4 regions of the Pseudomonas sp. B22129 genome follow, and region 2 is predicted to be linked to each of the others. Evidence: riboswitches for the same ligand, from Rfam matches in the RefSeq annotation. Region 2 holds a riboswitch; each other region holds the start of a gene.
The links. A riboswitch is a leader RNA that binds a small molecule or an ion and turns the genes downstream of it on or off. The one in region 2 is predicted to bind cobalamin.
Positions count from the first base shown of each region.

Region 1: it holds a riboswitch for cobalamin, as region 2 does, so the genes downstream of both, cobW (cobalamin biosynthesis protein CobW) here and cobO (cob(I)yrinic acid a,c-diamide adenosyltransferase) in region 2, are expected to answer to the same signal.
Region 3: it holds a riboswitch for cobalamin, as region 2 does, so the genes downstream of both, AB4P94_RS16720 (ABC transporter substrate-binding protein) here and cobO (cob(I)yrinic acid a,c-diamide adenosyltransferase) in region 2, are expected to answer to the same signal.
Region 4: it holds a riboswitch for cobalamin, as region 2 does, so the genes downstream of both, AB4P94_RS24595 (CbtB domain-containing protein) here and cobO (cob(I)yrinic acid a,c-diamide adenosyltransferase) in region 2, are expected to answer to the same signal.

Region 1 covers NZ_CP162592.1:5,214,747-5,222,004, forward strand. The annotation lists gene cobN (cobaltochelatase subunit CobN) at 1-3,665, opposite strand, end outside; gene cobW (cobalamin biosynthesis protein CobW) at 3,669-4,730, opposite strand; cobalamin riboswitch at 4,823-5,023, opposite strand; cobalamin riboswitch at 5,131-5,340, shown strand; gene AB4P94_RS23910 (CbtB-domain containing protein) at 5,435-5,623, shown strand; gene AB4P94_RS23915 (CbtA family protein) at 5,635-6,339, shown strand; gene AB4P94_RS23920 (cobalamin biosynthesis protein) at 6,336-6,728, shown strand; gene cobM (precorrin-4 C(11)-methyltransferase) at 6,798-7,258, shown strand, end outside.
Region 2 covers NZ_CP162592.1:3,250,551-3,257,808, forward strand. The annotation lists gene AB4P94_RS14945 (DUF2066 domain-containing protein) at 1-36, shown strand, start outside; gene AB4P94_RS14950 (AI-2E family transporter) at 91-1,164, shown strand; gene hda (DnaA regulatory inactivator Hda) at 1,368-2,072, shown strand; gene AB4P94_RS14960 (C40 family peptidase) at 2,286-2,915, shown strand; gene AB4P94_RS14965 (C40 family peptidase) at 3,060-3,602, shown strand; gene AB4P94_RS14970 (PQQ-dependent sugar dehydrogenase) at 3,738-5,051, opposite strand; cobalamin riboswitch at 5,151-5,400, shown strand; gene cobO (cob(I)yrinic acid a,c-diamide adenosyltransferase) at 5,481-6,092, shown strand; gene AB4P94_RS14980 (cobyrinate a,c-diamide synthase) at 6,089-7,258, shown strand, end outside.
Region 3 covers NZ_CP162592.1:3,614,980-3,622,237, forward strand. The annotation lists gene AB4P94_RS16710 (ABC transporter ATP-binding protein) at 1-259, opposite strand, end outside; gene AB4P94_RS16715 (FecCD family ABC transporter permease) at 256-1,260, opposite strand; gene AB4P94_RS16720 (ABC transporter substrate-binding protein) at 1,257-2,267, opposite strand; cobalamin riboswitch at 2,382-2,576, opposite strand; gene AB4P94_RS16725 (hypothetical protein) at 2,660-3,289, shown strand; gene AB4P94_RS16730 (aldehyde dehydrogenase family protein) at 3,351-4,733, opposite strand; gene AB4P94_RS16735 (LysR family transcriptional regulator) at 4,838-5,710, shown strand; gene AB4P94_RS16740 (hypothetical protein) at 5,750-5,959, opposite strand; gene AB4P94_RS16745 (amino acid aminotransferase) at 6,258-7,258, opposite strand, start outside.
Region 4 covers NZ_CP162592.1:5,407,156-5,414,413, forward strand. The annotation lists gene AB4P94_RS24580 (alpha/beta hydrolase) at 1-130, opposite strand, end outside; gene cobF (precorrin-6A synthase (deacetylating)) at 142-897, opposite strand; gene AB4P94_RS24590 (histidine phosphatase family protein) at 943-1,497, opposite strand; cobalamin riboswitch at 1,533-1,663, shown strand; gene AB4P94_RS24595 (CbtB domain-containing protein) at 1,695-1,907, shown strand; gene AB4P94_RS24600 (CbtA family protein) at 1,927-2,655, shown strand; gene AB4P94_RS24605 (DUF4865 family protein) at 2,660-3,199, opposite strand; gene AB4P94_RS24610 (LysR family transcriptional regulator) at 3,293-4,159, shown strand; gene AB4P94_RS24615 (LysR substrate-binding domain-containing protein) at 4,845-5,822, opposite strand; gene AB4P94_RS24620 (peptidylprolyl isomerase) at 5,874-6,815, opposite strand; gene AB4P94_RS24625 (YbjN domain-containing protein) at 6,812-7,258, opposite strand, start outside.

The sequences.
Region 1 (7,258 bases), 2.0 Mb from region 2:
CGTTCGGTCATGTCGCGCAAGGCGTCGGGGTTGTGCTGCTGCACGAAAGCCCGGGTGTCGGGGTCCAGCAGGTAGGCGTCGGCGAGCAAGGCGTATTGGTGATCATCAATCAGCGCGGTGGTGGCGTCGAAAGCAAACAGGTTGTCCACGGTCGCCGCCATTTCGAATGCGCCTTTGTAGCCATGACGTTTCACGCCCTCAATCCACTTGGGGTTGGCCGCCCGGGAACGGATTACCCGGTTCAGCTCTTCCTTCAAGGTGCGAATTTTCGGCAAGTCCGGCTGGCTATGGTCGCCATGATAGCTGGCGGCCTTGTCGCCGCTCAGAGTTTCCACGGCGGCGAGCATGCCGCCCTGGAATTGGTAGTAGTCGTTGGAATCGAGCACGTCGTGCTCGCGGTTGTCCTGGTTTTGCAGCACCGCCTGAACCTGGCTCAGGCGCTGGGCGAACTGTTCGCGGGCGGCGGTGCCTTCGTCGCTACCGCCATAGGCATAGCCGCCCCAGTTCAAATAAACCTCGGCCAAGTCTTCGCGGCTCTGCCACAGGCGGCCGTCGATCGCACCCTGCACGCCTGCGCCATAGGCGCCCGGTTTGGCGCCGAAAATACGCCAGCCCGCCTGCTTCGCTGCCGCCTCTGCGTCCAGGCCGGACTTGACCAGAGCCTCACGCTCGCTGCGCACCTTGGCTGCCAGCGGGTTCATATCGTCTGGTTCATCCAGCGCCGCCACGGCCTGCACTGCCGCATCAAACAGGCGGATCAGGTTGGCAAACGCATCGCGGAAGAACCCTGATACACGCAAGGTCACGTCGACACGCGGCCGGTCCAGCAAGCTGATCGGCAGAATCTCGAAGTCATCCACCCGCTGGCTACCCGTGGCCCATACCGGGCGCACGCCCATCAGCGCCATGGCCTGGGCGATGTCGTCACCGCCGGTGCGCATGGTGGCGGTGCCCCACACCGACAGGCCCAGCTGGCGCAGATGGTCGCCGTGGTCTTGCAAATGCCGCTCAAGTATCAGGTTGGCCGACTGGAAACCAATCCGCCACGCCGTGGTGGTGGGCAGGTTGCGCACATCCACCGTAAAAAAATTGCGCCCGGTGGGCAGCACGTCCAGGCGCCCGCGACTCGGTGCGCCGCTCGGCCCGGCCGGCACAAAGCGCCCGTTCAGGGCATCCAGCAGACCGCGCATTTCCGCCGGGCCGCAGGCGTCCAGGCGCGGCGCCACGACGATGCGCAGGCTTTCGATCACCGCCTTCACGTCTTCCCAGCCGGGCTCTTCCAACTGCTCAAGCGGCCCTTCCAGTGCTTGCTCGATCAAACGCGCGGCATACAGTTCAAGGCGCTCGCGGGTATCACCGGCGGTGCGCCACAGTTGCGCATCAATTTTCTGCAAAACCTCGGGGCGGCGCCCGGTCCAGGGTTCGGCGAGGGCGCAGTCCAGTGGGTCAAAGCCCAGTTCGAAGGCCTTGGCGATCACACGCAGCAAACTCGATTGCGGGCCACGCCCATCGCCACGCGGAATGCGCAGCAAGGCCAGCAGCGTATCGATGCGCAAACGGCCCTCGGGCGACTCGCCGAAAATGTGCAGGCCGTCGCGAATCTGCGATTCCTTCAGGTCACACAAATAGGTGTCCAGACGCGGCAGCCAGATCGCGGCGTCGGCCTCGCTGTCCATCTCAAGCTCTTGATCGATGCGGGTTTCGCGCACCAGTTTAAGAATGTCTTTTTGCAGCTCAAGGGCACGTCTTGGGTCGAGCAATTGCGCTTCGTAATATTCGTCCGCCAACAGCTCCAGGTTACGCAGCGGGCCGTAGGTTTCTGCGCGGGTCAGCGGCGGCATCAAATGATCGATGATCACCGCCTGGGTACGGCGCTTGGCCTGCGCGCCCTCGCCCGGGTCATTGACGATAAACGGGTAAATGTTCGGCAGCGGCCCGAGCAGCGCGTCCGGCCAGCAGTTTTGCGACAGACCGACGCCCTTGCCCGGCAGCCATTCCAGGTTGCCATGCTTGCCGACGTGGATCACACCGTGGGCGCCGTAGGTGTGGCGCAGCCAGAAATAGAACGCCAGATAGCCATGGGGCGGCACCAGGTCGGGGTCGTGATACACCGCGCTGGCGTCCACCTGATAACCCCGCGCCGGCTGGATGCCGACAAAGGTCAGGCCCAGGCGCAAGCCGGCGACCATCATGCGGCCATCGCGGTACATCGGGTCGCTCTGCGGTGTGCCCCAACGCGCCAGCACGGCCTGACGGTTGGGTTCGGGCAAGCGATTGAACATCGCCTCGTAGTCGTCCAGGGCCAGGCTTTGGTGGCACGGGCGCTGGTCGAGGCTGTCCAGGTCATTGGTCACGCCACCGAGCAAATCGTGGATCAGCGCAGTACCGCTGGCCGGCAATTCACTCGGCACCGGATAACCTTCGGCCTGCAGGGCACGCAGGATATTCAGCGCCGCCGCCGGCGTATCCAGGCCCACGCCGTTGCCGATACGGCCGTCACGGGTCGGGTAATTGGCGAGGATGAGCGCAATTCGCTTGTCGGCATTCGGCACCCGTGCCAACTCGACCCAACGCCGCGCCAGTTCGGCGACAAAATCCATGCGCTCGGGCGCGGCGCGGTAGCAGACCACGTCTGACTGGCTGCGCTCGCTGCGCCAGGCCAAGTCCTTGAAACTGATCGGGCGGCTGATGATGCGCCCGTCCAGCTCCGGCAGCGCGATATGCATGGCGAGGTCGCGCGGGCCAAGGCCTTGTTCGCTGGCCTGCCAGCCGGGCTCGTTGTCTTGGGCACAAATCGCCTGGATCACCGCAATATTGCGACGAAACGGCCGCAGGTGCGGCGCTTCAGGGCTCGATTGGGCGAAGCCGGTGGTATTCAGAATCACCGCGGCCTGCACGTCATCCAGCCAATCCTCGACCACCGCCAGGCAACCGGGCTCCTTCAAACTGGCCACCGCAATCGGCAGCGGGTTAAGGCCTGCTGCCTGCAAGCGCTGGCAGAACACGTCGATAAAACCCGTATTGGCCGCCTGCAAATGCGACCGGTAGAACAGCACCGCCGCGACAGGAAGCCCCGGGGTCCAGTCCGCCTGCCAATCATTCAGGCGAGCATTGCCGTTGTGCGGGTGATAAATCGCCGTGCGCGGCAGGGTTTGCGGCTCAGCCCAGGCGTAATCGCGGCCTAAAAAACCGCTGGCCAGGCAGCGATAGAACGCCAGGGCATTGCCCATCCCGCCCTGACGCAAGAAATGCCACAGACGGTCGCGCACCTCCACGCCCACGGTGCTCAGGCTGCTGAGTTCCGGGTCCGGGCGATCATCCCCCGGCACCAGAATCAACTGCACGCCGCGTTCCGCCAACTCCACCAAACGCTCGATGCCGTAACGCCAATAACCAATGCCGCCATGCAGCGAAATCAGAATGACCTTGGCGTGGCGCAACACCTCATCGACATACAGGTCGACCGAGGCATGGTTCTGCACCTGCATCGGGTTGGCCAAACGAAAGCTGGGGTAGTCGTCGGGCAACTGCCGGGCGGCTTCGGCCAGCAGTGCCAGGCTGGAATCACCGCTGCACAGGATCACCAACTCGGCAGGGGTTTGGCCAAGGTCGGCAATATTATCGTCCGAGACGAAACCACCGGGCTGAGTCCTGAGCAGGTGCATGGGTTAAACGCTGAGGGCAGCGCGCAGTTGCGCTTCGAGGCCTGCTGCGTCCAGCGCCTGGCCGATCAGCACCAGGCGCGTGATGCGCGCTTCGTCAGCGCCCCAGGCACGGTCGAAGTGCTTGTCGAAACGCGTGCCCACGCCCTGGATCAGCAAGCGCATCGGCTTGTTCGGGATCGCCGCGAAGCCTTTGACCCGCAGGATGCCGTGCTGCACCACCAACTGAGTCAGGGCGTCGAGCAACAGGGCTTCATCCGCTTGCGGCAAGTCGATGGAAATCGAATCAAAAGCATCGTGATCGTGATCATCCTCACCCTCGTGGTGATGATCGTGATGGCTATGGCGGCCGTCGATGTGTTCTTCGGAACCGGCGCCCAGGCCGATCAGCACGTCCAGCGGCAGGCGACCGCTGCTGGCTTCGATGACTTTCACCGCTGGCGGCAGCTCTTCGGCGACTTCCAGGCGCACGCGGGCCAGGTCTTCGGGGCTGATCAGATCGGATTTATTGAGGATGACCAGGTCGGCGCTGGCCAGTTGGTCGGCAAACAGCTCGTGCAGCGGCGATTCATGGTCCAGGTTCGGGTCGAGTTTGCGCTGGGCGTCAACCTGGTCCGGGAATGCGGCAAAGGTGCCGGCAGCCACAGCGGGGCTGTCGACCACGGTGATCACCGCATCGACCGTGCAGGCGCTGCGGATTTCCGGCCACTGAAAGGCTTGTACCAACGGTTTTGGCAGGGCCAGGCCCGAGGTTTCGATCAGGATATGGTCGAGGTCACCGCGACGGGCCACCAGTTCGCGCATCACCGGGAAGAACTCTTCCTGCACGGTGCAGCACAGGCAGCCGTTGGCCAACTCGTACACGCGGCCATTGGCTTCTTCTTCGGTGCAGCCGATGGAGCACTGCTTGAGGATTTCGCCATCAATGCCCAACTCGCCGAACTCGTTGACGATCACCGCAATGCGACGGCCCTGGGCGTTGTCGAGCATATGGCGCAGCAAGGTGGTTTTGCCCGAACCGAGAAAGCCGGTAACGATGGTGACGGGGAGTTTGGCCAGTGTTTTCATCGGATGCCCTTTGGGGCGGGCATACGGGACGACAAGCCCTGCAGCGGTGCGCAGAGGCTGATTTCGTCACCGGATCACCCCGCCCGGTTGAAGTGGAAAATCGGTTGCGAGGCAGGTCTCCTGGCTTGGGGCTTGCAGGTCTTGCGACCGGCGCTGATTGCGCCTTCCCGCCGATTTGGCAGTGGCGTGGCAGTCAGATGAACCCTTTACAGTTGCGGGGGCAGCCGCGGCTTGGACCGCGTTCCCTTCTTAGCTTCGGCCTGGGCCGAAGAACCTCGAGGGCACAAGGCTACGCAGTGCTTGGGGGATGGTCAATGATGGGGTTGGTGTGTATATCCGTTATCTGGGTAACGGATATGTACCCAGATCCGAATTGACTCCCCTCCCACCCCCATGCTCTCCTACACACCTTGTTTCGGGTGCCCTGCAAAGGGTGAAACGGGAAACCGGTGCGTTATAGCGATATGACCAGTCCGGTGCTGCCCCCGCAACGGTAAGCGAGCGAAGTATCACAGCCACTGTGCGAATGCATGGGAAGGCGATGCTTTCAGGACTCTTTCCAAGAGCCCCCTCGCAAGCCCGGAGACCGGCCCGAAAAATCAGATAACAAACCCGCGGTGGGCGGGCGCTGTTCGAACCCTGCGTGCCCGGCTCGCGGGGTTTTCATGCGCCTGCGCCACCCTGAAACCCCGAAGGGACGCGCCATGTCGATCATCAGCAGCACCTCGCACACCGCCAGCAGCACCGCCACCCTGAGCCAACGCCTGACCGCCGCCATCGGTGCGTCGATCCTCGGCGCGTGCCTGGTGTATTTCGCCGGTTTCTCGCACATCGAAGCGGTGCACAACGCCGCCCACGATACCCGCCACAGCGCCGCGTTCCCGTGCCACTGAGACCTGCCGACATGATCAAGCGTATCGCCCAAACCGCAGGGTTCACCGGCCTGTTGGCCGCCCTGCTGCTGACCCTGCTGCAGAGCTTCTGGGTTGCCCCGCTGATTTTGCAGGCGGAAACCTTTGAAAACGCCTCGCCCGCTGTCGAAGTCGCTCATGAACACGCCGAAGGTGCGGCTGCGCACACTCACGATGCCGAAGCCTGGGAGCCGGAAGATGGCTGGCAGCGCGTGCTGTCCACCACCGGCGGTAATTTGGTGGTGGCCGTGGGGTTTGCGCTGATGTTGGCCGGCCTCTACACGCTGCGCGCGCCGACCCGCACCGCTCAGGGCTTGCTGTGGGGCCTGGCCGGTTACGCAACGTTCGTACTCGCGCCAACCCTGGGCCTGCCGCCGGAGTTGCCGGGCACCGCCGCCGCTGACTTGGCGCAACGTCAGATCTGGTGGATCGGCACCGCCGCATCGACTGCAGCCGGCATCGCGCTGCTGGTATTCGGTCGCAACTGGCTGCTGAAAATGTTGGGCGTGGCGATTCTGGTCGTGCCCCATGTGATCGGCGCGCCGCAGCCGGACGTGCATTCGATGCTGGCGCCGGAGGCTCTGGAAGCGCAGTTCAAAATCGCCTCGCAACTGACCAACGTGGCGTTCTGGCTGGCCCTGGGCCTGATCAGCGCCTGGCTGTTTCGCCGTAACCGCGATGGCCAATACTCGGCATGATCTTGGTCGTCGGCCTGGGTTGCCAACAGGGCTGTGACGTTCACACCCTGCTGGCGCTGTTTGACGCCGCCCTCGCCGAGGGCGGCGTCAAATGTAAAGACATCACCGCCCTGGCCAGTATTGATCGCAAAAAGGATGAGCCGGGGCTACTTGCCCTGGCCCAACGGCTGAACCTGCCCTTTGAATGTTTCAGCGCCGAGCAACTCGCTCCCTACGAAGCTCGCCTGAGCCATAAATCCGACGTAGCTTTCGCCCACACCGGCTGCTACGGCATCGCCGAAAGCGCTGCACTGGCCCTGGCCGAACACCTCTGCAACGGCCCTTCCCGCCTGCTGATCACCCGCAAAAAAACCGCCCAGGCCACCTTTGCATTGGCGTGCGCCGGCTAAACCCCGATAATCAGCGCGCTCGATCATGAGCCACTTTCATGCTCGCCCGTTTTTTCGACAGGAATTCCCATGACCGTCTACTTCATCGGCGCCGGCCCCGGCGACCCGGAATTGATCACCGTCAAAGGCCAGCGGCTGATCCGTAGTTGCCCGGTGATCATCTATGCCGGCTCGCTGGTACCGGCAGCGGTATTGGAAGGCCATCAGGCGCAACACGTGGTCAACAGCGCCGAACTGCACTTGGAGCAGATCATCGACCTGATCAAGGCCGCCCACGCCAAGGGCCAGGATGTGGCGCGCGTGCATTCGGGTGACCCGAGCCTGTATGGGGCGATTGGCGAGCAAATCCGCCATCTGCGCGAGCTGGGCATTCCCTTCCAGATCATCCCCGGCGTCACGGCAGTAGCGGCCTGCGCCGCACTGTTGGAAACCGAACTGACCCTGCCGGATATCGCCCAAAGTGTGATCCTGACCCGTTATGCGGATAAAACCAGCATGCCGCCCGGCGAGGATTTCGACAGCCTGGCGCG
Region 2 (7,258 bases):
CCTGAGCCTCAGGTGCAACTGCGTTTTCGTTGGTAAGCGTTCTCCCTTCTATATATAGAAGCGGGAAATAGATAACAGAAGGAGTGGTATATGGCGGATACGCGTCGTTGGGTGTGGCTTGGCGGGATTGTCCTGCTGTGCGTGTTTGTGTTCTTGCTGCATTCGATCCTGACGCCGTTCCTGGTCGCGTTGCTGCTCGCGTATCTGTTCGATCCCGTGGTGGATCGCCTGGAGAAAGTCGGGCTGTCACGCACCTGGGGCGTGGTGGCGGTGTTTGCCCTGTTCACCTTGATCGTCACCGCGTTGGTGTTGGTGCTGGTTCCCATGTTGGCCAAGCAATTGTTTCGCCTTTATGAGTTGGCGCCGCAGATGCTCGACTGGCTGCAGCACACGGCAATGCCGTGGGCCCAGGCCAAGTTGGGGCTGGCGGATGGCTTCTGGAAGTTTGACAAGGTCAAGGCGGCAATCAGCGAACATATGGGCCAGACCACCGACATCGTCGGTGTGGTGCTCAGCCAGGCCACGGCATCCAGCCTCGCGCTGATCGGCTGGCTGACCAACCTGGTGCTGATCCCGGTGGTGGCGTTCTACCTGCTGCGCGACTGGGACATCATGATGGCCAAGATCCGCAGCCTGCTGCCGCGCAACAGCGAGGAGCGCATTGTCTCCCTGGCAGAGGAATGCCACGAGGTGCTTGGTGCGTTCGTCCGCGGCCAGTTACTGGTGATGCTGGCGCTTGGAATCATCTATGCCGCAGGCTTGATGGCGATCGGCCTGGAGTTAGGGCTGTTGATCGGTTTGATTGCAGGCCTGGCGGCTATCGTGCCGTACATGGGCTTCGTGATCGGCATCGGCGCCGCGCTGGTAGCGGGGCTGTTCCAGTTTGGCGGTGACCTGTACCCGATGCTGGGGATTGTCGCGGTATTCATGGTTGGTCAGGCCCTGGAAGGTATGGTGCTGACACCATTGCTGGTCGGCGACCGGATCGGCCTGCACCCGGTGGCGGTGATCTTTGCAATCCTGGCCGGCGGTGAGCTGTTCGGTTTTACCGGGATCCTGCTCGCGCTGCCGGTGGCGGCGGTGATCATGGTGCTGGTGCGCCATGTGCACGATCTGTACAAGGATTCGGATGTGTATACCGGGGTTGAAGACCCCGACTTGTAACCGTTGCATCACAAACCCGGCTCAGGCCGGGTTTGTTGTTTCTGGGGGTGGGGTGTCAAACTATTTGCGCAAATCGCCCAAGTTAACGCAAACCTTTGATTTTGCTTGTGGTCTGCTGCATTGTGCGCCCGGCGTCACGGGTATAAACTTTGCAAACTTTACACAGAGGCCACTAACGGTTCGTTTGGAGCCGTTCAGTCAGCATGAAACCGATTCAGCTGCCCTTGGGTGTGCGTCTGCGTGACGACGCCACCTTCATCAATTACTACCCAGGCGCCAATGCCGCTGCACTCGGCTATGTCGAGCGGCTCTGCGAAGCCGACGCCGGGTGGACGGAAAGCCTGATCTATCTGTGGGGCAAACACGGTGTGGGGCGTACCCACCTGTTGCAGGCCGCGTGCCTGCGCTTCGAACAAATGGGCGAACCGGCGGTTTACCTGCCGCTGGCTGAGTTGATGGACCGTGGAATCGGCATCTTCGACCAACTCGAACAATACGAACTGGTGTGCCTGGACGACCTTCAAGCAATCGCCGGCAAGGCGGATTGGGAAGAAGCGTTGTTTCATCTGTTCAACCGCTTGCGTGACAGCGGCCGGCGCTTGCTGATTGCCGCCTCCACGTCGCCGCGTGAGCTGCCGATCAAGCTGGCTGACCTCAAGTCGCGCCTGACGCTGGCGCTGATCTTCCAGATGCGGCCCTTGTCTGATGAAGACAAATTACGCGCCCTTCAACTGCGCGCGTCCCGTCGCGGCCTGCACCTGACCGACGAGGTGGGGCACTTCATCCTCACCCGTGGCACTCGCAGCATGAGCGCCTTGTTCGATTTGCTTGAACAGCTCGACCAGGCCTCTCTGCAGGCTCAGCGCAAGCTCACCATCCCCTTCCTCAAAGAAACCCTCGGCTGGTAGCCAGCCCAGTCATTTCAAGGCTTTCGGCAAATTCCAGGCGCCAGAAAACCTGCGTTTGGGCCGGTGTAGCCACGCAAAAGGCATGAAATGGGTGTTAAGGGCTTAGATGTCATAGTCCAAACAAGAAGTCACATAGATCACGATTGAATTTGCAAATCGATGTGATAGTGGGCATAGTCTCGACTTCTTTACATATCAGCCACGGTCGTGCCCATGCTAAATCGCTTCGCACCCCTCGTGCCACTCGCACTCGTAACCCTGTTGTTTGGTTGCGCCTCCCACCCTCAACAGGTGGTCGAGCAGCAAAAAAGCCAACAACAGTCCCAGGCAAAATTCGTTGCATCGCAATCTTCCACTGTTTATCAGGAAGAGATCGCAACTGAAAAAGAACTGGCCGACTTCGCCAGTAACAAGCCTTACCAGCTCCCGGTTCTGGCCGACAGCATCCTTGAACGCGGCATGTCCCTGATCGGTACCCGTTACCGTTTCGGTGGTACCTCTGAAGCCGGTTTTGACTGCAGCGGCTTCATCGGCTACCTGTTTCGTGAAGAAGCCGGCATGAACTTGCCGCGCTCGACCCGCGAAATGATCAACGTGGATGCACCGTTGGTCGCACGCAACAACCTCAAGCCCGGCGATCTGCTTTTCTTTAGTACGGCCGGCCGTGGTCGTGTCAGCCACGCCGGTATCTACTTGGGTGATAACCAGTTTATTCACTCCAGCAGCCGCCGCAGTGGCGGTGTTCGAGTCGATAACCTGGGTGACAGCTACTGGAGCAAAACCTTCATCGAAGCCAAGCGCGCACTCGCCATGGCCCCGACTACGGTTACCGCCAGCAAGTAAAGTTAAAGTGATACTTGAAGTTTGACGTGTAAGCGCTAGAATCCCTGGATATTGTTGGAATCCGTTCGCGCGAGCTTTGCTTGCGCGTTCTGGTTTTCAGCGTTCGGCAGCGAAAGCCGCATCCAGACCAGGATTGTTCTGCACATGTCGACCTCGGCCCGCCTTATTCTTCTCGTTTGCGCCGCGCTTCTCAGCGCCTGCGCAAGCCGTCCACCGCCGCCGGCTCCCGTAGCCGTGAAGCCCAAGCCGGTGTTCAACTATTCCACCCAAAGTTTCTCGCCTGCTGCCGAAGACGTGCTCTTTCGCGCGCTGGGGCTGGTCGGCACGCCTTACCGATGGGGCGGCAACACGCCGGACTCCGGGTTTGATTGCAGCGGCCTGATCGGCTTTGTGTTTCGCGATGCCGCCGGAATTTCCCTGCCACGTACCACCCGTGAGCTGATCGTGATGCGCGCACAGGATGTCAGTGAGCAGAACCTGCAGACAGGTGACTTGCTGTTCTTCGCCACTGGTGGCGGTTCGCAGGTGAGCCACGCCGGGATCTACGTCGGCGAAGGCCGCTTTGTGCATGCGCCGCAAACCGGCGGTACCGTGAAGCTGGACACCTTGTCCAAGGCCTATTGGCAGAATGCCTACCTGAGTGCCAAGCGGGTGTTGCCGGCTGAGCATCTGGCGCGCAATCCATAAGGCTAATGAAGATCCCAATGTGGGAGCGGGCTTGCTCGCGAAGGCGGAGCGTCAGTCAACGGAGGTATCGACTGATCCACCGCTTTCGCGAGCAAGCCCGCTCCCACATTGGTTTTGTGGTGTTCTCGAAACAGGTTACTTAACCGCCGACACCCGCCACACCTTGTTCCCTACATCATCGGCCACCAGCAAGTCCCCCTGCTGATCAATCACCACGCCTACCGGCCGGCCCATGGCTCTCTCGTCCTTGTCGAGGAACCCGGTCAGCACATCCATCGGCTGCCCTTTAGGCTGGCCGCCCTCAAACGGCACGAAGATCACCTTGTAGCCACTGTGCGGTTTGCGGTTCCACGAGCCATGCTGGCCGATAAACGCGCCATGGCTGAACTGCGCCGGGAGTGTGTTGCCCTCGGCGAAGGTCAGGCCCAGCGAGGCGGTGTGCGGGCCCACGGCATAGTCCGGTGCGATCGCCTTGGCGACCAGATCGAGGTTCTGCGGTGAGACGCGCACATCCACATGCTGTCCGTAATAACTGAACGGCCAGCCATAAAACGCACCATCCTTGACCGAGGTAATGTAGTCCGGCACCAGGTCGCTGCCGATCTCGTCGCGCTCATTCACCGCTGTCCACAGTTTGCCGCTTTGCGGCTCCCACGCCATACCGTTGGGGTTGCGCAGGCCTGAAGCAAAAATACGGTGCTGGCCCGTAGCGCGGTCCACTTCCCAAATCGCCGCCCGACCTTCTTCCGCCGCCAAGCCATTTTCGCCAACGTTGCTGTTGGAGCCGACACTCACATACAGCTTGCTACCGTCCTTGCTGGCCACCACATTCTTGGTCCAGTGGTGGTTGATGCTGCCGCCCGGCAGGTCGACGACCGTGGTCCCCGCTGCCTTGATTGCGGTTTCGCCGGGCGTATAGGGGAAGCGCAGCAGCTTGTCCGAGTCGGCCACGTACAGATCATTGCCGACCAGGGTCATGCCGAAGGGCGAGTTCAGGTTTTGCAGGAACACCGTGCGCGTCTCGGCGACGCCATCGTGGTCGGCATCGCGCAGCAGCGTGATGCGGTTCGGGCTCGGCACGCCCGCCCCGGCGCGGCCCATGACTTTCTCCATCACCCAGCCGCGAATGCCCTTGGCGTCATCCGGTTTGGGCGGCGCGTTGGTTTCGGCCACCAGCACATCGCCATTGGGTAGCACATACAGCCAGCGCGGGTGGTCCAGCCCTTCGGCGAATGCGGCCACCTGAGTGCCCGCCGCCGGGGTCGGCTTCGCGCCGTCCGGCCAGCCGATCGCCGGTGCGATATTTACGGTGGGGATCAAGGTTTTGTTCGGTTCCGGCAGCTTGGGCGAAGGCCCGGTGCCGTCGGATACCTGCAGGGTAGAGCTTTCTCCGCAGGCGGCGAGGGTGCCTGCGACCATGATCAGTAAGGCAAGTCTTGTTTTATGCATGGTTTTCTCCTGAATACCTGTAAGGGTAGAGGAGTACGGCCGTGCGATGGTTCAAGTGCAAGGCCAGCTTTAATTGACGCTCCACCCCCAACCCACTAACCTTCGCGGCTTGTTCCAGGTGCTCCGTGGCCCGAGGGTCGACAGAGTGAAACAGGGAAGCCGGTGAGTGAGCGCACTTGTACACAGTGCTGCCGCAATTCCGGCGCTGCCCCCGCAACGGTAAATGAGTGAAAACGGTGCTTTTTGCCACTGTATCGCGCGCGATATGGGAAGGCGCATCGTCGGTCGCCTTCGCGCAGGAGCGCGCCACTCATGAGTCCGGAGACCGGCCTGGGTCATCCAACAGCATCACGGTGGGCGATGCTTGGCTGTCTGTTTTGTCTTTTTCCTGCCCGCCGTTTTTTTGTCCAGCCCCAACGGAGCGCTGCCATGACTGATTCCCCCGACCGCGACGAACGCCACCTGGCGCGCATGCTGCGTAAAAAAGCCGTGATCGACGAGCGCATCGCCAATTCCCCCAACGAGTGCGGATTGCTGCTGGTGCTGACGGGCAACGGCAAAGGCAAGAGCAGCTCGGCGTTTGGCATGCTCGCCCGTGCCATGGGGCACGGCATGCAGTGCGGCGTGGTGCAATTCATCAAGGGGCGCAACAGCACAGGCGAAGAGCTGTTTTTCCGCCGCTTCCCCGAACAGGTACGTTTTCACGTGATGGGCGAAGGCTTCACCTGGGAAACCCAGGACCGCCAGCGCGACATCGCCGCTGCCGAAGCCGCCTGGGCGGTTTCCCGCGAACTGCTGCAAGACCCGGCAATCGGCCTGGTCGTGCTGGATGAATTGAACATCGCCCTCAAGCACGGCTATCTCGACCTCGATCAGGTACTGAGCGACCTGCAAGCCCGCCCGCCGATGCAGCACGTGGTGGTCACCGGCCGTGGCGCCAAGCCCGAGCTGATCGAAATGGGCGACACTGTCACCGAAATGGGCATGCTCAAGCACGCGTTCCAGGCCGGTATCAAGGCACAGAAGGGCGTCGAACTTTGAATCAGCCCCGTCATTGCCCGGCCGTACTGATCGCCGCACCGGCGTCCGGCCAGGGCAAAACCACCGTCACCGCCGCGCTCGCCCGTTTGCACCGCAACCTGGGGCGCAAGGTGCGTGTGTTCAAATGCGGGCCGGATTTTCTCGACCCGATGATCCACGAGCGCGCCAGCGGAGCGCCGGTGTATCAATTGGACATGTGGATGGTGGGCGAGCAGGAAAGTCGTCGCCTGCTGTGGGAAGCGGCGGGCGAGGCGGACCTGATTCTGATCGAAGGCGTGATGGGCCTGTTCGACGGTACCCCGTCCAGCGCAGACCTCGCGCGGCATTTCGGCGTGCCGGTGCTGGGTGTTATTGACGGCACCGCCATGGCTCAGACATTCGGCGCGCTGGCCTTGGGCCTTGCGCGCTATCAGCCGGACCTGCCATTTGCCGGTGTGCTGGCCAACCGCGTCGGCACCCTGCGTCATGCGCAACTGTTGGAAGGCAGCCTCACCGAAGGCCTGCGCTGGTACGGCGCGCTGTCCCGTGAAACCGGCATCGAACTGCCCAGCCGCCATCTCGGCCTGGTGCAAGCCAGTGAACTGAATGACCTCGATGCGCGTCTGGACGCCGCCGCCCAAGCCTTGGGCAGCAGTTGTGAAGCCGCCTTGCCGCCGCCGGTGACGTTTGCCGCGCCAAACGTGATCGAGGCTGAACCCTTGCTCAAAGGCGTGCGCATCGCGGTGGCACGCGACGAAGCCTTCGCCTTCACCTATGGCGCCAGCCTCGACCTTTTAAGGGCGATGGGCGCCGAGTTGCATTTCTTCTCGCCCATCCATGACCGCGAATTGACTGACGCCGACAGCCTGTATTTGCCCGGTGGTTATCCGGAACTGCACCACAAGGCGCTGTCGCACAACACGCCGATGCTTGACGCCATCCGCGCCCACCACGCGGCCGGTAAACCTCTGCTCGCCGAATGTGGCGGCATGCTCTATCTGCTGGATTCGCTCACCGATGTCGACGGCACCCGTGCCGAGCTGGTGGGGTTGCTGCAGGGCGATGCGGTGATGCAGAAAAAACTCGCTGCCCTGGCCCTGCAAAGTGTCGAGCTGCCGGAAGGCGTGCTGCGTGGCCACACCTATCATCATTCCCTGACCAGCACCGAGTGGCAGCCGATTGCCCGT
Region 3 (7,258 bases), 360 kb from region 2:
CGGCCTGTTGCTCCACCACGGCCAGTTGTTGCGCGATGGCGCGACGGGACAAATTTCCCAGGCGCTGCCCGCCCAGCAGCACTTCACCGGACGCCGGTGTACGCAAGCCAGCGAGCAGTTTGAGCAGGGTGGATTTGCCGGAGCCGTTTGGCCCGACAATCCCCAGTGTTTCGCCGGTTTTCACTTCCAGGTGGATATCGCGCAGCAACTCGGCCTCACGCACCTTGAAGCCCAGCCCGCTGCAACTGAGCACGCTCATCGCGCATTCCTCCGGCCGATCAGGATCAGCGCAAACACTGGGGCGCCCACCAGAGCGGTGACCACGCCAACCGGAATCACCTGGCCCTTGATCAACGTGCGGGACAGCACATCGGCCGCAATCAGAAACAGCGCGCCACCCAATGCGCTGGCCGGCAGCAAGCGTGAATGCCCGGTACCGAGCAGCAGGCGCGCGGCGTGGGGAATCACCAATCCGACAAAGCCGATAGAGCCAACAATCGACACCATCACCGCCGTCACCAGCGCTGCGCAGCCCACCAATACCAGCTGTACGCGGCGCACCGGGATGCCCAGGGAGGCCGCCGAATCAGTGCCGAAAGTGAACGCATCCAGCGCGCGACGGTGCCACAGGCACACGGCCAAGCCTGCGACCGCCACCGGCACTGCCAGCCACACCGACGGCCAGCGCACGCCGCTGAGGTTGCCCAGCAGCCAGAACATGATGCCGCGCGCCTGTTCGGAACTGGCGGACTTGGTGATGAGGAACGCGGTGAGCGCGTTGAACAGCTGCGAACCGGCGATACCCGCGAGAATGATTTGCCCGGTGCCGCTGGCAGAACCGCTGGCCCGCGCCAGCAGAATAACCAAAGCAAATGCAGCCATCGCGCCCACAAACGCGCCCGCCGACAACGAAATCAAACCGCCGCCGACGCCGATCAGCGCGACCAGAACAGCGCCGGTGGAAGCCCCGGCGCTGATGCCCAATAAGTACGGATCCGCCAACGGGTTGCGCAACAGCGACTGCAGGATCACCCCGCACGTCGCCAGCCCGGCCCCGCACGCGGCGGCCACCAGGGCGCGCGTCAGACGGTAGTTCCACACCACGCCTTCGTCGATGGGGTCGAGTACATAGCCGGCAGCCCAGAGTTTGTTGGCCAGCACTTGCAGCACCACCTGTGGCGAGATGGCGGTTTCGCCAATGGCCACGCCAGCCAGCACGGCCGCCAGCAGCAAGGCGAGGGCGAGCAGGGTGCGCATCATTTGGGCAGGTCGTATCCGTCGATGGCTGCGGCCAGTTGTTCCAGGCCATCGAACATGCGGATGCTGGCCTGCAACGCCAAGGCGTCGAGGATGATGATGCGGTTGTTTTTCACGGCGTCCATATTGCGTGTCACCGGGTCGCTGCGCAGGAAGGCGAGTTTCTTTTCATGGTCGTCGGCGGGGTAGCGGCGCCGGTCCATGCGCGCGATCACCAGGAAGGTCGGGTTGGCCTTGGCAATGGTTTCCCAGCCGACGGCGGGCCACTCCTCATCGGACTGCACCACGTTGGACAGGCCTAGGGTTTCCAGCATGAATTCGGGAATGCCCTTGTGGCCCGCCACATACGGGTCGCTGGCCATTTCGGAGCTGGAGAACCACACCAGCGCGCTGGCGTGCTTGAGGCCTTTGCCTTGTGCAGTGGCAACCGACTTGGCCAGGCGCGCCTTGAGCTCGTCGTTCAGCTGTTGGCCGCGGTCTTGTACGTCGAAAATTTCGGCGAGCTGGCTGATGCTTTTATAGATCGTCTCGATATGGAACGGCTCAAGACGGGTGCCATCGGCGCCCACCAGGTTGTCCTTGCCTTCGCAGTCGGAGGGCAGCAGGTAGGTGGGGATTTTCAGTTCGTGAAACTGCTCGCGGGTGCCAACCACACCTTGGGGGCCGACCACCCATTCCAGTTCGGCGGCCACCAGTTGCGGGCGTTTGGCGATCACGGCTTCGAAGCTCGGCTCGTTGTCGGCCAGGCGCTCGATCTTGTCGTTCTGCGCCTTGAACTGTGGCAACACGCTGTTGAACCACAACGAGGTGCCGACCACTTTATCGGCCACGCCCAGGGCGTAGAGCATTTCAGTGGCGGCCTGGCCGATGGTCACGCTGCGCGCCGGTGCCTGCTGGAAGGTGATCGTGCTGCCGCAGTTCTGCACGGTCAGCGGGTAATGGGTGGGTGCAGCCTGGGCCAGGGCGCAGAAGCCAACACCTGCGAGCAGGACGGTAACGCGTGGCAGCATGGGGCAATCTCCGTGAGAACCGTAGGTGAAGCGGGAGAGGTACGGTTCGGAAACACACCCTCAGAGGCTGCGGGTAAGGCAGGCGAGGACGTCCTTCCCGGACACCCCGCCGGTCAGTGATAACGCTGGGCCGGCAGGTCTCCTGACTGATGCGTCGTCGCCACGCTCCGGCCTTCCCGAGCGCAGCTCAGTGGCGTTTTGGAGCAGGCTCAGCACCTACAGTTGCGGGGGCAGTTTCGATTGACGTCGCGCGCGGCGTTTCGAATTCCCTATTAGTCCCGTTTGGGAACCGGCGCGGTATGGTAGTCGATTAGGATCAGTGAGGGGAGTTTCTTAAAGATGGCTCAGTGATATCATCTGCCGCGTTCATGCCCCTTGCTCATGGAGAGCCTATGCACTTTCGCCGTGTTGTCGCGTTGACTCATTTGTCTGCCGTATTGCTGCTTTCGGGCTGTGCCCAATCGGTTGCGCCGCCTGCGGCGGTTGCCCCTGTACAGCTTGAAGCCCTGGGCCAGCCACTGCCCTCAAGCCCTGCGCGCGCGGGGTGGATCGACCAGATTATCAAGCAGGATCCGGTAGTGGTTTCATCGCTCAAACCGGTGTTGAAACCGGCGGTGGATAACGATGAGCGCATCGCCCGGCTGCGTAAACAGGATGGCGGCGTGTTGCCGGAGGGCTACTGGGCGCTCTACAAACAAAATCTGGAAGCCATGCAGTACGACTTGAATCACCAGCACGATGCAGCGCGCGAGCAATACACGCAGGTTTACCGGGATGAATTGGGCCGTTTGAGTGATTCGACGCTGCAGGCCATGGCCACCACACCGCAGGCGGTGGATGCCGGTACCCGGCGCCAGCTGAGTGCGCGGATGAGCGACCGCATGGTGAACTACATGACCACCAGCGAGCAGGCATTCAAAGGCGCCACGGATGCGCACCTTAACCGCATGGCCTTGATGGACCGACAGTACAACGTGTGTGCGCGCAAGCCCGATTGCTGGGATGCGCCCGTCAAAAAGTGAAGTGCCCGTTTGACCCCGTGGCGAGAGAGCAGGCTCCCTCGCCACGGGAGCAGGTTTGACGTTATTTGCGATCCAGCCACACCGTCTGCGCATTGCAGAATTCCCGCACGCCGAAGTGCGACAATTCCCGCCCAAAGCCACTCTTCTTCACACCACCGAATGCCACCCGAGGGTCCGACACGCTGAACGCGTTGACGAAGATCCCGCCGGTTTCCAGTTGGTTTGCAATATCACGCGCCTTCGCAGAATCCGTGGTGAAGATGCTCGCGGTCAGGCCGAACTCGCTGTCGTTGGCCAAGGCCACAGCATGGTCGGCGTCACGGGCGGTGATGATCGACGCCACCGGGCCGAACAGTTCCTGTTTGAACGAGGTCATCTGGTCGGTCACGCCGGCCAGCACGGTCGGCTCGTAATAGTTGCCCGCGCCTGGCACTTTGTTGCCGCCCAGTAGCAAGATCGCGCCTTCTTCCAGGGTGGCCTGGACCTGGCCGTGCAGTTCGTCACGCAAGTCGAAGCGTGCCATCGGGCCGACGTAGGTGCTTGTCGACGTCGGGTCGCCCATCACCAGCGCGCGGCTGGCTTCGAGGAATTTAGCGGTGAAGGCTTCGGCCACGCCGGCTTCGATGATCAAGCGCTTGGCGGCGGCGCAGACTTGGCCACTGTTCTGGAAACGGCCGATCAGCGCGGCCTGCACGGCGGCGTCGAGGTCGGCGTCGTTGAGCACAATGAACGGATCGGAGCCGCCCAGTTCCAGCACGCATTTTTTCAGCGCGGCGCCGGCCTGAGAGCCGATGGCGATGCCGGCGCGCACGCTGCCGGTCAGGGTCACGGCGGCGATGCGTGGGTCGGCGATGGCTTTGGACACGCCGTCAGTGGTCACGTTGATCACTTCAAACACGCCTTCGGCAAAGCCTGCTTTGTGGAACGCTTGCTGGATCAGGTAGGCGCTGCCCATTACGTTCGGTGCGTGTTTGAGCACGTAGGTATTGCCGGCGAGCAGGGTTGGCACGGCGCCGCGCAGCACTTGCCACACCGGGAAGTTCCACGGCATGACGGCGAGGATCGGGCCCAGCGGGCGGTATTCGATGTGGGCGGTGCCGTTGTCCACCAGGGTCGGTTCCGGGGCGAGCATGGCTGGGCCGTGAGTGGCGTACCACTCGCTCAGTTGCGCACATTTTTCGATTTCGGCGCGGGCCTGGGCGATGGGTTTGCCCATTTCCAGGGTGATCATTTGCGCCATGTCTTCGGCTTGTTCACGCAGGGCGGCGGCCAGGGCCATCAGCAGTTCTGCGCGTTGGCTCACCGGTTGGCGGCGCCAGGTACGGAAGGCAGCGGTGGCGCGGTTGAGGGCGGCCTCCAGTTGCGAATCGGTTTCGTACGGGTAGCTGCCGACGGTTTCGCCATTAGCCGGGTTGATCGAGAGAGCGTGGGTAGTCGCGTTCATGGCACCGTCCTGCGCAGTGATTTAAGTTGCGTTCAGCGTACGGGGCTATCTCTTTTCTGGAAACTGAATAATATTAAGCAATACGTTCACGATTGGAGAATGATTTGGACTTGGTGCAGCTGGAAATTTTCAAGGCCGTTGCCGAGCAAGGCAGCATCAGCGCCGCCGCGCAGTTGATTCATCGGGTGCCGTCGAACCTGACCACCCGTATCAAACAATTGGAGCAGGACCTGGGCGTGGAATTGTTTATCCGCGAGAAAAGCCGCCTGCGGCTGTCACCGGCGGGGTGGAATTTCCTCGGCTATGCGCGGCGCATTCTTGATTTGGTGCAGGAAGCCCGCGCGACGGTGGCGGGGGAGGAGCCTCAGGGTGCCTTCGCTCTGGGCTCGTTGGAAAGCACGGCGGCGGTACGCATTCCGTCGCTGCTGGCGGCGTATAACCAGAAGCACGCCAAGGTCGAGCTGGACCTGAGCACCGGGCCGTCGGGCACGATGATCGAGGGCGTGCTGTCCGGGCGGCTGGCGGCGGCGTTTGTCGATGGGCCGGTGCTGCATGCCACGCTGGAAGGGGTGGCGGTGTTTGAGGAGGAAATGGTGGTGATCGCGCCGCTGCATCACGCGCCGATCACCCGGGGGCAGGACGTGAACGGGGAAAGCATCTATACCTTTCGTTCCAACTGCTCGTACCGCCATCACTTGGAGCGCTGGTTTTCACAAGATGGCGCGGTGCCGGGCAAGATTTTCGAGATTGAGTCCTACCACGGCATGCTTGCCTGCGTCAGCGCCGGCGCCGGGCTGGCGCTGATGCCACGCAGCATGCTGGAGAGCATGCCGGGGTATGCGGCGGTGAGTGTGTGGCCACTGACGGACAACTTCCGCATTCTGCATACCTGGCTGATCTGGCGGCGGGGCACGGTGTCGCAGAGTCTCAACAGCTTCGTAAAGCTGCTGGAGGAGCGCAATCTGGTCGCAACCTGAATCCAATGTGGGAGCCAGCTCCCACATTTTTGATCTTCATCAGCCGCCGAACTGGAAGGTGCCCATCGCCAGTTTGGCCATGATGGCCGTCGCGCCCAATTGCACCAGCCACAGCGCCAGGCCGCCGAGGAATACGCCAAGGGCCACTTGCAACACCAGGCTCTTCTGGCGCTTGGCTTGCGGGGCGCGCGGGGTGAAGTCATGCAACTCGTCGCGGTCGGCGCGCAGGTCCAGGTCGTCGTTTCTCATAAGGCTCTCACGGCAAAGGGGCAGTCGGGGTTCAGTTTAGGGCTTGGGCGCACGTCGCAGCGATCTTTTTGCGGCCAGCTTTATGCAGCGAGCGAGTTTGTTGTGGCGAGCGAGCTTGCTCGCGCTGGGGCGCGTAGCGGCCCCTTGTTCAGGCACCGCGGTCGTCCAGTAAGTTCACCGTCGCAGGTTTTGGGGCCGCTGCGCAGCCCAGCGCGAGCTCGCTCGCCACAGGAAACAGGGGAGCATCAGTATAAAAAAGGGGAAGCCATTGGCTTCCCCTTTTCACAACCGCTGAGGCTTACAACACCTTAACGATGGCTTCGGTGACTGCACCAATGTTGGACTGGTTCAGCGCCGCCACGCAGATACGCCCGGTGTCCAGCGCGTAGATGCCGAACTCGGTGCGCAGGCGGGTGACTTGTTCAACGGTCAGGCCGGAGTAGGAAAACATCCCGCGCTGACGGCCGACGAAGCTGAAGTCCTGGCCCGGGGCTGCCTTGGCCAGGGTGGCGACCATTTGCTCGCGCATGCCGCGGATGCGCAGGCGCATTTCGGCCAGTTCGGCTTCCCACTGGGCGCGCAGCTCAGGGGTGTTCAGCACTGCTGCCACAATCGCCGCGCCGTGGGTAGGCGGGTTGGAGTAGTTGGTGCGGATCACGCGCTTGACCTGGGACAGGATGCGCGCGCTTTCTTCCTTGGACTCGCCAACGATGGACAGTGCGCCCACGCGTTCGCCGTACAGCGAGAACGATTTGGAGAACGAGCTGGAGACAAAGAAGGTCAGGCCCGACTCAGCGAACAGGCGCACCGCAGCGGCGTCTTCGTGGATGCCGTCGCCGAAGCCCTGGTACGCCATGTCGAGGAACGGCACCAGGTTTTTCGCCTTGACCACGTCCAGCACGTTTTGCCAGTCGGCCGGGCTCAGGTCGACGCCGGTCGGGTTGTGGCAGCAGGCGTGCAGCACCACGATGGACTGTGGCGGCAGGGCGTTGAGGTCTTCGAGCAGGCCGGCGCGGTTCACGTCGTGGGTGGCCGCGTCGTAGTAGCGGTAGTTCTGCACCGGGAAACCGGCGGTTTCGAACAGGGCGCGGTGGTTTTCCCAGCTCGGGTCGCTGATGGCGACGACGGCATCCGGCAGCAGTTGCTTGAGGAAGTCAGCGCCGATTTTCAGCGCGCCGGTGCCGCCGACCGCTTGTACGGTGGTGACGCGGCCGGCAGCCAGCAGTGGCGACTCAGCCCCGAACAGCAGGGTTTGCACGGCTTTGTCGTAGGCGGCAATACCGTCGATCGGCAAGTAGC
Region 4 (7,258 bases), 2.2 Mb from region 2:
CCAGCGGCTGGTTACGCGCCTCACTCTGGGTCTGTTCCAGGTACGTCAGCGGCAAGTCCGTGTGCAAGCTGGAATCGGCATGGACGGCACCGGCTGACAACGCCAGCGCCAGGGCAAGCAGTTTGAGCATGGAAAGCGACCTCAAGGTTTGCGCAACAGGTAAGTGTCCATAATCCAGCCATTTTCCAGGCGTGCCGCCTTGCGCACCCGTTGGATTTCGTCAGCCACTTGCGCCACTTTGCCGCTGATCAGGATTTCATCCGGCGTGCCCAGGTAGGCGCCCCAGTAGATGTCCAGGTCTTGATCGGCCACGGTGCGGTAGGAATCTTCGGCGTCGAGCATCACCACCAGCGTGTCGGCATCACTCGCCTGCCCTGCGGCCAGACGGCGCCCGGTGGTGATCTCGATGGAACGGCCGATGCGGTTCAGCGGCACCTTATGCTGCGCGGCCAGGGCCTGCACACTGGTGATGCCAGGGATCACTTCGAACTCAAACTCAGCGCGGCCGCTGGCAAGAATCGCCTGCAGGATACGAATCGTGCTGTCGTACAACGCCGGGTCGCCCCAGGCCAGGAAAGCGCCTACTTCGCCGTCGATCATTTCCTCGTTGATCATGCGCTCGAAGGTCTGCTGCTTGTCGCGGTTCAGATCCTGCACGGCGGTGGTGTAATCAATGTCACCGCGCACGCGCTCGGGGCAGTCAGCCTCGACGAAGCGGTAGCCGGGCTCGCTGATGTAGGTCTCGCAGATCTCGCGGCGCAGGTCGATCAGCTTGTCTTTACTCTGGCCCTTGTCCATCAGGAAAAACACGTCGGTGCGGTTCAGCGCCTTCACGGCCTGCATCGTGATGTAGTCAGGGTTACCGGCGCCAATGCCGATGATCAGGATGCGTTTCATGGGTTGCTCTCATTGCGGGGCGTGGATTTTGCCATGTTCGCGCGCTCAGGCGTGAGTTTCCAGGCGCAGGCGCCACAGGTTGTTGAAACGCAGTTCGGTGGCAGACAGCGGCTCGACGTCGATCCGGTAGAACATCGAGACAGGAAACTGCATGACGTACAGCATGGCGGCGCGGATCACGAAGGGATGGGTGACGGCGACCACATGGCCAGGCTGGGTTTCCAGCGCCTTCATCCATTGCCCGACACGAACACAGAGCTGATCCACCGATTCGCCACCATGGGGCGCACTGGCGCTGTCGGTCATCCAGGCCATCAGTGAATCGCTTTCCAGCTCACGGATGGCCTGACCTTTCCAGCCACCGAAATCGCCATCTCGCAGCGCCCCATCAATGTCTGCGTCATCACCGAACAAGCCTGCCGTCTGCCGGGTTCTGGCTTCGGGCGCGCACATCAGGCGCCGGTTCTTCTTGTAGCGACCCGCCAGGGACAAGGCCGCGCCCTGCCAGTCCATCAAGACGGATTCGTCATCAGGAAACCGCCCCTGTTTTTGAAGGGGCGTGAGGGCATGGCAAATCAGGGTCAAGCGGGTGGCCAGCATCACAATTCACTCTGTTTCGGCGCGCAGTCAGCGTAGACTCGCCAAGTTGTTTCAACATGTTACAACGAACATGAAACAGGAAGCCGGTTCAAACCCGGCGCGGTCGCGCCACTGTATTCGGCCTCACAGCCGTAAGCCAGACCCTGTTTCAGCCCTCTCGCTATCCATTTCGGGACGCGTCATCCCTGGAGGTTTTCATGGCTAACACCGCTGCAACAAACCCTGATGTCTATGTGCCGACCATCCCCCTGGGCGAAATCCTGCCCTGGGCGATCTTCGGCGGCCTGCTGTTGCTGCTGGCGATCTACTTCGTCGGCGCCGAGCAAGGCGCCACGGCCGTGTTCAAAGGCATGTATGTGCACGAGTTTGTGCACGACGGCCGCCACCTGCTGGGTTTCCCCTGCCATTAATTGATAAGAGAGACATGACATGACAGGGCATTTACTCGTACGCGGGATGCTGGTGGGCTTGCTCGCCGGCGTGTTGGCGTTTGGCTTCGCCAAGACCTTTGGTGAGCCGCAGATCGACAAGGCCATCGCCTTTGAAGACCAGATGGCACAGATGCACGGCGATGCGCCGGAAGAAGAACTGGTGAGCCGCGAGGTGCAAAGCACCTTTGGCCTGTTCACCGGCGTGGTGGTGTACAGCGTATCCCTGGGCGGCATCTTCGCCCTGGTGTTCGCCTACTCCCTGGGCCGCATCGGCAAGGTCGGCCCGCGCGGCCTGGCGGCGCTGCTGGCATTGGCGGCCTTCGTCACCCTCATCGTGGTCCCAGGCCTTAAATACCCGGCCAACCCGCCGTCGGTGGGTGACCCCGAGACCATCGCACAGCGCACCAAACTGTTTTTCCTGATGCTGCTGGTATCGGTGGCCGCCGCCGTGATCGCGATCAACGCCGCACGCAAGCTGATCGCCCGCCGTGGCCTCTGGGCCGGCGCCATCCTTGGCGTGGTGCTGTACCTCGTGATCGTGTCGGTGGCCGGCAGCCTGTTCCCGGTGATCAACGAAGTGCCCGAGCAATTCTCCGCCGTATTGCTGTGGAAATTCCGCGTGGCGTCCCTGGGTATCCAACTGGTGCTGTGGACCACCCTGGGCCTGGTATTCGGTGCTGTGGCCGAACGCAAATTGAGCCAGCCACAGGCAAGGTTCAACTCGTAATGCGTTAGATCCCCGGACGGGCCAGGTACCACACCTGATAGCCCGTCCCGGGATGTGCTGCGTCCAGCGCCGCTGCCGACAAGGTGATCCGTATCAAGCGCCAGGCCTGCACATCCAGCGCCAGGAATACCGCGAACGTGTCGCTGCTATCCGCCAGCTGTTGGTTGCGCACTTTCTCCTCGGCCAGGATCGCAGCCCGATCCGCACCCGGCTCCAGCGGCCATTCTTCCCGATACAAACTCAACGCGTTCTGCGCCGGGCCCCGTTGCACGTCCAGCGGCAGCCAGCTCTCGATGTGCGGGCGGCCAAAGCTGTCGAGCACCTTCTGAAAGCGTGCCCCCAGCAAAAAATCAGCGGCCTGCAACGGGTCGGCCCACAGGTACACCGACGAGTACAGGTTGCCCCCACGCTCCTGGCCGATAAACGCCTTGAACAGCAACCCTTCAGCGTGATCCCACAACGGCCCCAACTGTGCTGCGCGGCGGCGAATCACGCCCATGTCGTAATCGGCAGGCAGGCGGTGTGAATACTGTTTGGCAAACATGGCGAAACTCCCGTGCAAGATGAGATTGCAGCTTGCGCAGGGCCGATGATTTCAACAAGATATCATCCGATATAAGTGCAATAAGGAGTTGAAATGACTGATGCACTCAAACCCCTGGATATCGACACCGTACAGGCCTTCGTGCTGGTGGCTGACTTCACCAGTTTCACCCGCGCGGCCGAAGCCCTCGACACCTCGCAGGCCGCCATCAGCCTCAAGCTCAAACGCCTTGAAGAACGCCTCGGTTATCGCCTGCTGGAGCGCACCCCGCGCCATGTAAGGCTGTCGCCCCGGGGCGAGCAGTTCATCGTCGCCGCTCGCGCGTTGCTCAATGCCCATGAACGCGCCTTGGGTGACATGGGCACTCAAGCACCGAGGCGCTTGGTGATCGGCATCAGCGACCACGTGGCGGGGCCGGACTTGCCGTTGTGGCTCAGCCGATTGGCGGCGTATGACCCAATGGTGATTCTTGAAGTGCGCATCGCTTCCTCGCGCGACCTGGTCGCCGCCTTTGATCGCAACGAACTGGACGCGGTGATCGTGCGCAACGAGGGCGACCGCCAGGACGGTGACGTACTGGCGGTGGAGCGCTTCGGCTGGTTTGCCGCACCGACCTGGCAGCACAGCCCGGGCACTCCACTGCGTATGGCGACCATGGCGGCGCCTTGTGGGGTGCGGCATTTGGCAACGCGGGCGCTGGATGAGGCGAACGTGGATTGGACCGAGGTGTTTGTCGGTGGCGGCGTGATGGCCGTGGGCGCAGCGGTCAGCGCGGGGTTGGGGGTGGCCGCCCTCGCCCATCGGGTAGCGCCGGCGGGGGCTGTGGAGGTCGGCGAACAATTCGGATTGCCGGTTTTGCCGGTCAGTGAGGTGGTGCTGTATAGCCGGATCAGCGATGCGCGTTCGCGGGAAACGTTGCGGGCGTTGAGTGCTACGTTTCGCGGGGTGTTGCAGCGGTAGTGGTTTTTTTGGGGGGGGGTGTACATATCCGTTTTTTCGGTGATGGCTGAGATTGGTTCCGCTCTTACAGCGGGTCACTTTGGAAAGGAGCCGGAATGCCGGCCCAGCCCAAAGTAACCAAAGGGCTCTTGCCCCAACACTCGGCACCTCGCCTAGGCTCGGTGTACCCGTAATCCGACAGGAATTTGGGGCTGCTACGCAGCCCAACGCGGGACAAGCCCGCTCACCACAACAGCCCTATCTGCTCGGGTTTATGCGTAGAGTTAAAGTTGTGTAGATACCTATGCTGCGATGGCATCAACCAGGTGTGCCTGTTGGACCGAGTTGTCTGCATCGCAGGCAGGCCAGCTCCCACAGAAAAGCAGAGCCGGACGCGATTAAAATTGTGGGAGCGGGCTTGCTCGCGAATACGGTCTGTCAGTTGACAGATTAATTGACTGATACACCGCATTCGCGAGCAAGCCCGCTCCCACAGTTTGGATCTTCATTTGTCTGAAGGAACGCAATCTACCCTGGCAAAAACAGCGCGTTTGCTTCAACCACTCAGGCCGCCGTGCTCTTGCTTTTGATCTTGGGCGCCCCGTTAAACCAAGCTGGCCGCACGCAGGCTTGAATCCGTGGGCAACCCGGCAGGACGCCGGGTTAGCCGTTACTCAAATAACGGATATGTACTCAAAAAACCCCATCATTCAAACCACTCCCGCCTCCCCTCAAACGTCCCCACAATCAACTCCACAATCACCCGCACCGAATCCAGGTCCCGCACCTGTGCATTCACCGCCAGCCAAACCTGGCGCTGCATGCGCTCATCCAGCAACCCCGGCAACGCCACCAACCCCCGGTCAAAACTGCTCATGTAATGCGGCAACAACCCGATGCACGCGCCACAGCGAATCATCTCCAGCATCAGCGAATACGCCTGCACCTGCACCACCGCCGCCAAGCGTTGCTCCACCACGCGGTTCCAGGGCTGCAACGCATCCACCTGCTCATCCGGCTGCCACTGCACCAGCATGTAGTCTTCAAGATCCTCCAGGCTGTCCGGGCGAGTCGTCAGTCGCGAATAGCGCTTGGCGATGTAGGGCAAATACTGCAACCGTGCCAAGGCCCGCGGCGCTTCAGTCACAAAGCTCGGGCCGGGTGCCGGGCCGTCGGCATCCGACAGCCAGAGCACCACATCTGCCTCTACCGCTTGCAGCGACATCTGGCTGTCGAGGGAAATAATGTCCAGGCGCACGCTGGCATTGCGGCGCAACAAGGCGATCAGGTCGCGCCCCAGAATGTCGTGCAGGATCGGTTCGGCCACCGCCAGGCGAATCAGCGGTTGCTCCACCACCGGCAACCGTCGCTCATTGGCCAGGGCCGCCAACTGCGCTTGCAATTGCTGACCGTCACGGCTCAGCACCAACCCGTTGCCCTGATACGTGAACAACGAATGGCGCACTTGTTCTTCCAACTGCGCCAGGCGCTTGCGCAGCAGTGTCGCCTTGATGTTCAAGCTGCGCGCCGCCTGCATGAAACAGCCACACCGCGCACTCACCAGAAAATAGCGCGCCACCTCCGGTTCGATCTCGTTGGCCAGTGCCAGCCAGGCATTGCGCGGTTCATTCGGCGTACGCCAGGCGGCAGCCCCCTGGGGGGCGGACGGTTCTAGAAATGCCATGGGAGACTCCCTGTCTTGTCGATCTTGTGCATCCATTGCAGGCCCGCGTGGCTACTCCAACGCCTTGTTCAGTTCAGCGCCGTCGATGCTCAAGGTGGCGGTGTTGAGCATGCCTTCCAGGTAAGCCTTGGCGATCTGCTCCTGGCGCTGGGCACGCAAGGCCTGGGTCAGGCGCTCACGCAGTTCATCCAGCGTGGCGGTGCGCGCCGGTTGCTGGCCGGTGAGTTTGAGCACATGGAAGCCCGCCGCGCTTTGCACCACGTCCGAGACTGCGCCGACCTTGAGCCGCGACACCGTGCCGCGCACCTCCGGAACCAGTTGCTGCAACGGTTGCAGGCCTGAATCGCCGCCGTGTTGAGAGGTGCCGGGGTCTTGGGAAAATTGCGTGGCCAGGGCGGCAAAATCCCCCGGCGCAGCCTGGGCCTTGCGGCTCAATTCCTGGGCCTGGCGGCGCACCGTGTCGAGGTTTTGCGGGTCATTGGCCGCGAGAAAAATCTGGCTGACCCGGTACAGCGGTGGCGTCACCCACTCAGACTTGCCGGCGTCATAGGCCTGCTGCAATTCCACCGCGCTGGGGTAGTCGGCCGGTACCTGGCTGACCGACAGCATGTAGTCGCGAAACACGATTTGCTCGGTGGCCGCGCGGGTCTGCTGCTCCACCTCCGGGCGTTGCCGCCAGCCTTGTGCGTCAGCCTGTTCGAGCACGGCTTTTTGCGCCAGGCGTGAACGCAGCCACGCCTCCAGGGCGCTGCGGTTGCCACGCAATTGTTCGCGGGTTTCGGCGGGCAGGCTGGCCAGCACGCCTTGTAATTCGGGCAGATCAATCTGCTGGTTTCCCAGGCGGGCGACCGCCGCGCCACCGCGTTCAAGGTGAGCGGCAGGCGCCGGTTGCTGAGCGGCGACCGGGTCAGTGCCCGGTCGCAGACTCAACCCTACTGCGACGACCAGCACAGTCAGCGCACCGGCGCCGACGAGCAGGGTAGGTTTCTTCACAGGACAGGCGCCTCTTCATCCACCGCAGCCGTGGCAGCCTGGGCTTGCAACTGCGCAGCCTGCTGGCTGTAGTCGCGCAGGTAGACGATGAACTCCTGCAACAGGCGGTCCCACAATTCCAGCTGGCCGCGCAGGTGCGTAGCACCGACGCCGGCCACCACCACATCCATTTCCATCAGCAAAAACTCGCCCTGCAACGACAGCCGCGCAAAGCGCCGCGAAGCATTCCACACCTGGGCCAGGCCTTCGGGCAATTCACCTTGTACACGCAGCGCGCAACTGTAAGTGAAGTCGACAAAGCTGCCCTGCTCCGCCGCCGGGTTACCAAAGCGCACGGCAAAGCCGATGCCCTGGCTGGCGCTGAGCAATTGCACGATACCGTTCTGTTCGGTCTGGTTGACGCGGTAGCCGGCTTCCTGCAGCAGTTCGGTCAGGCTTTTCGG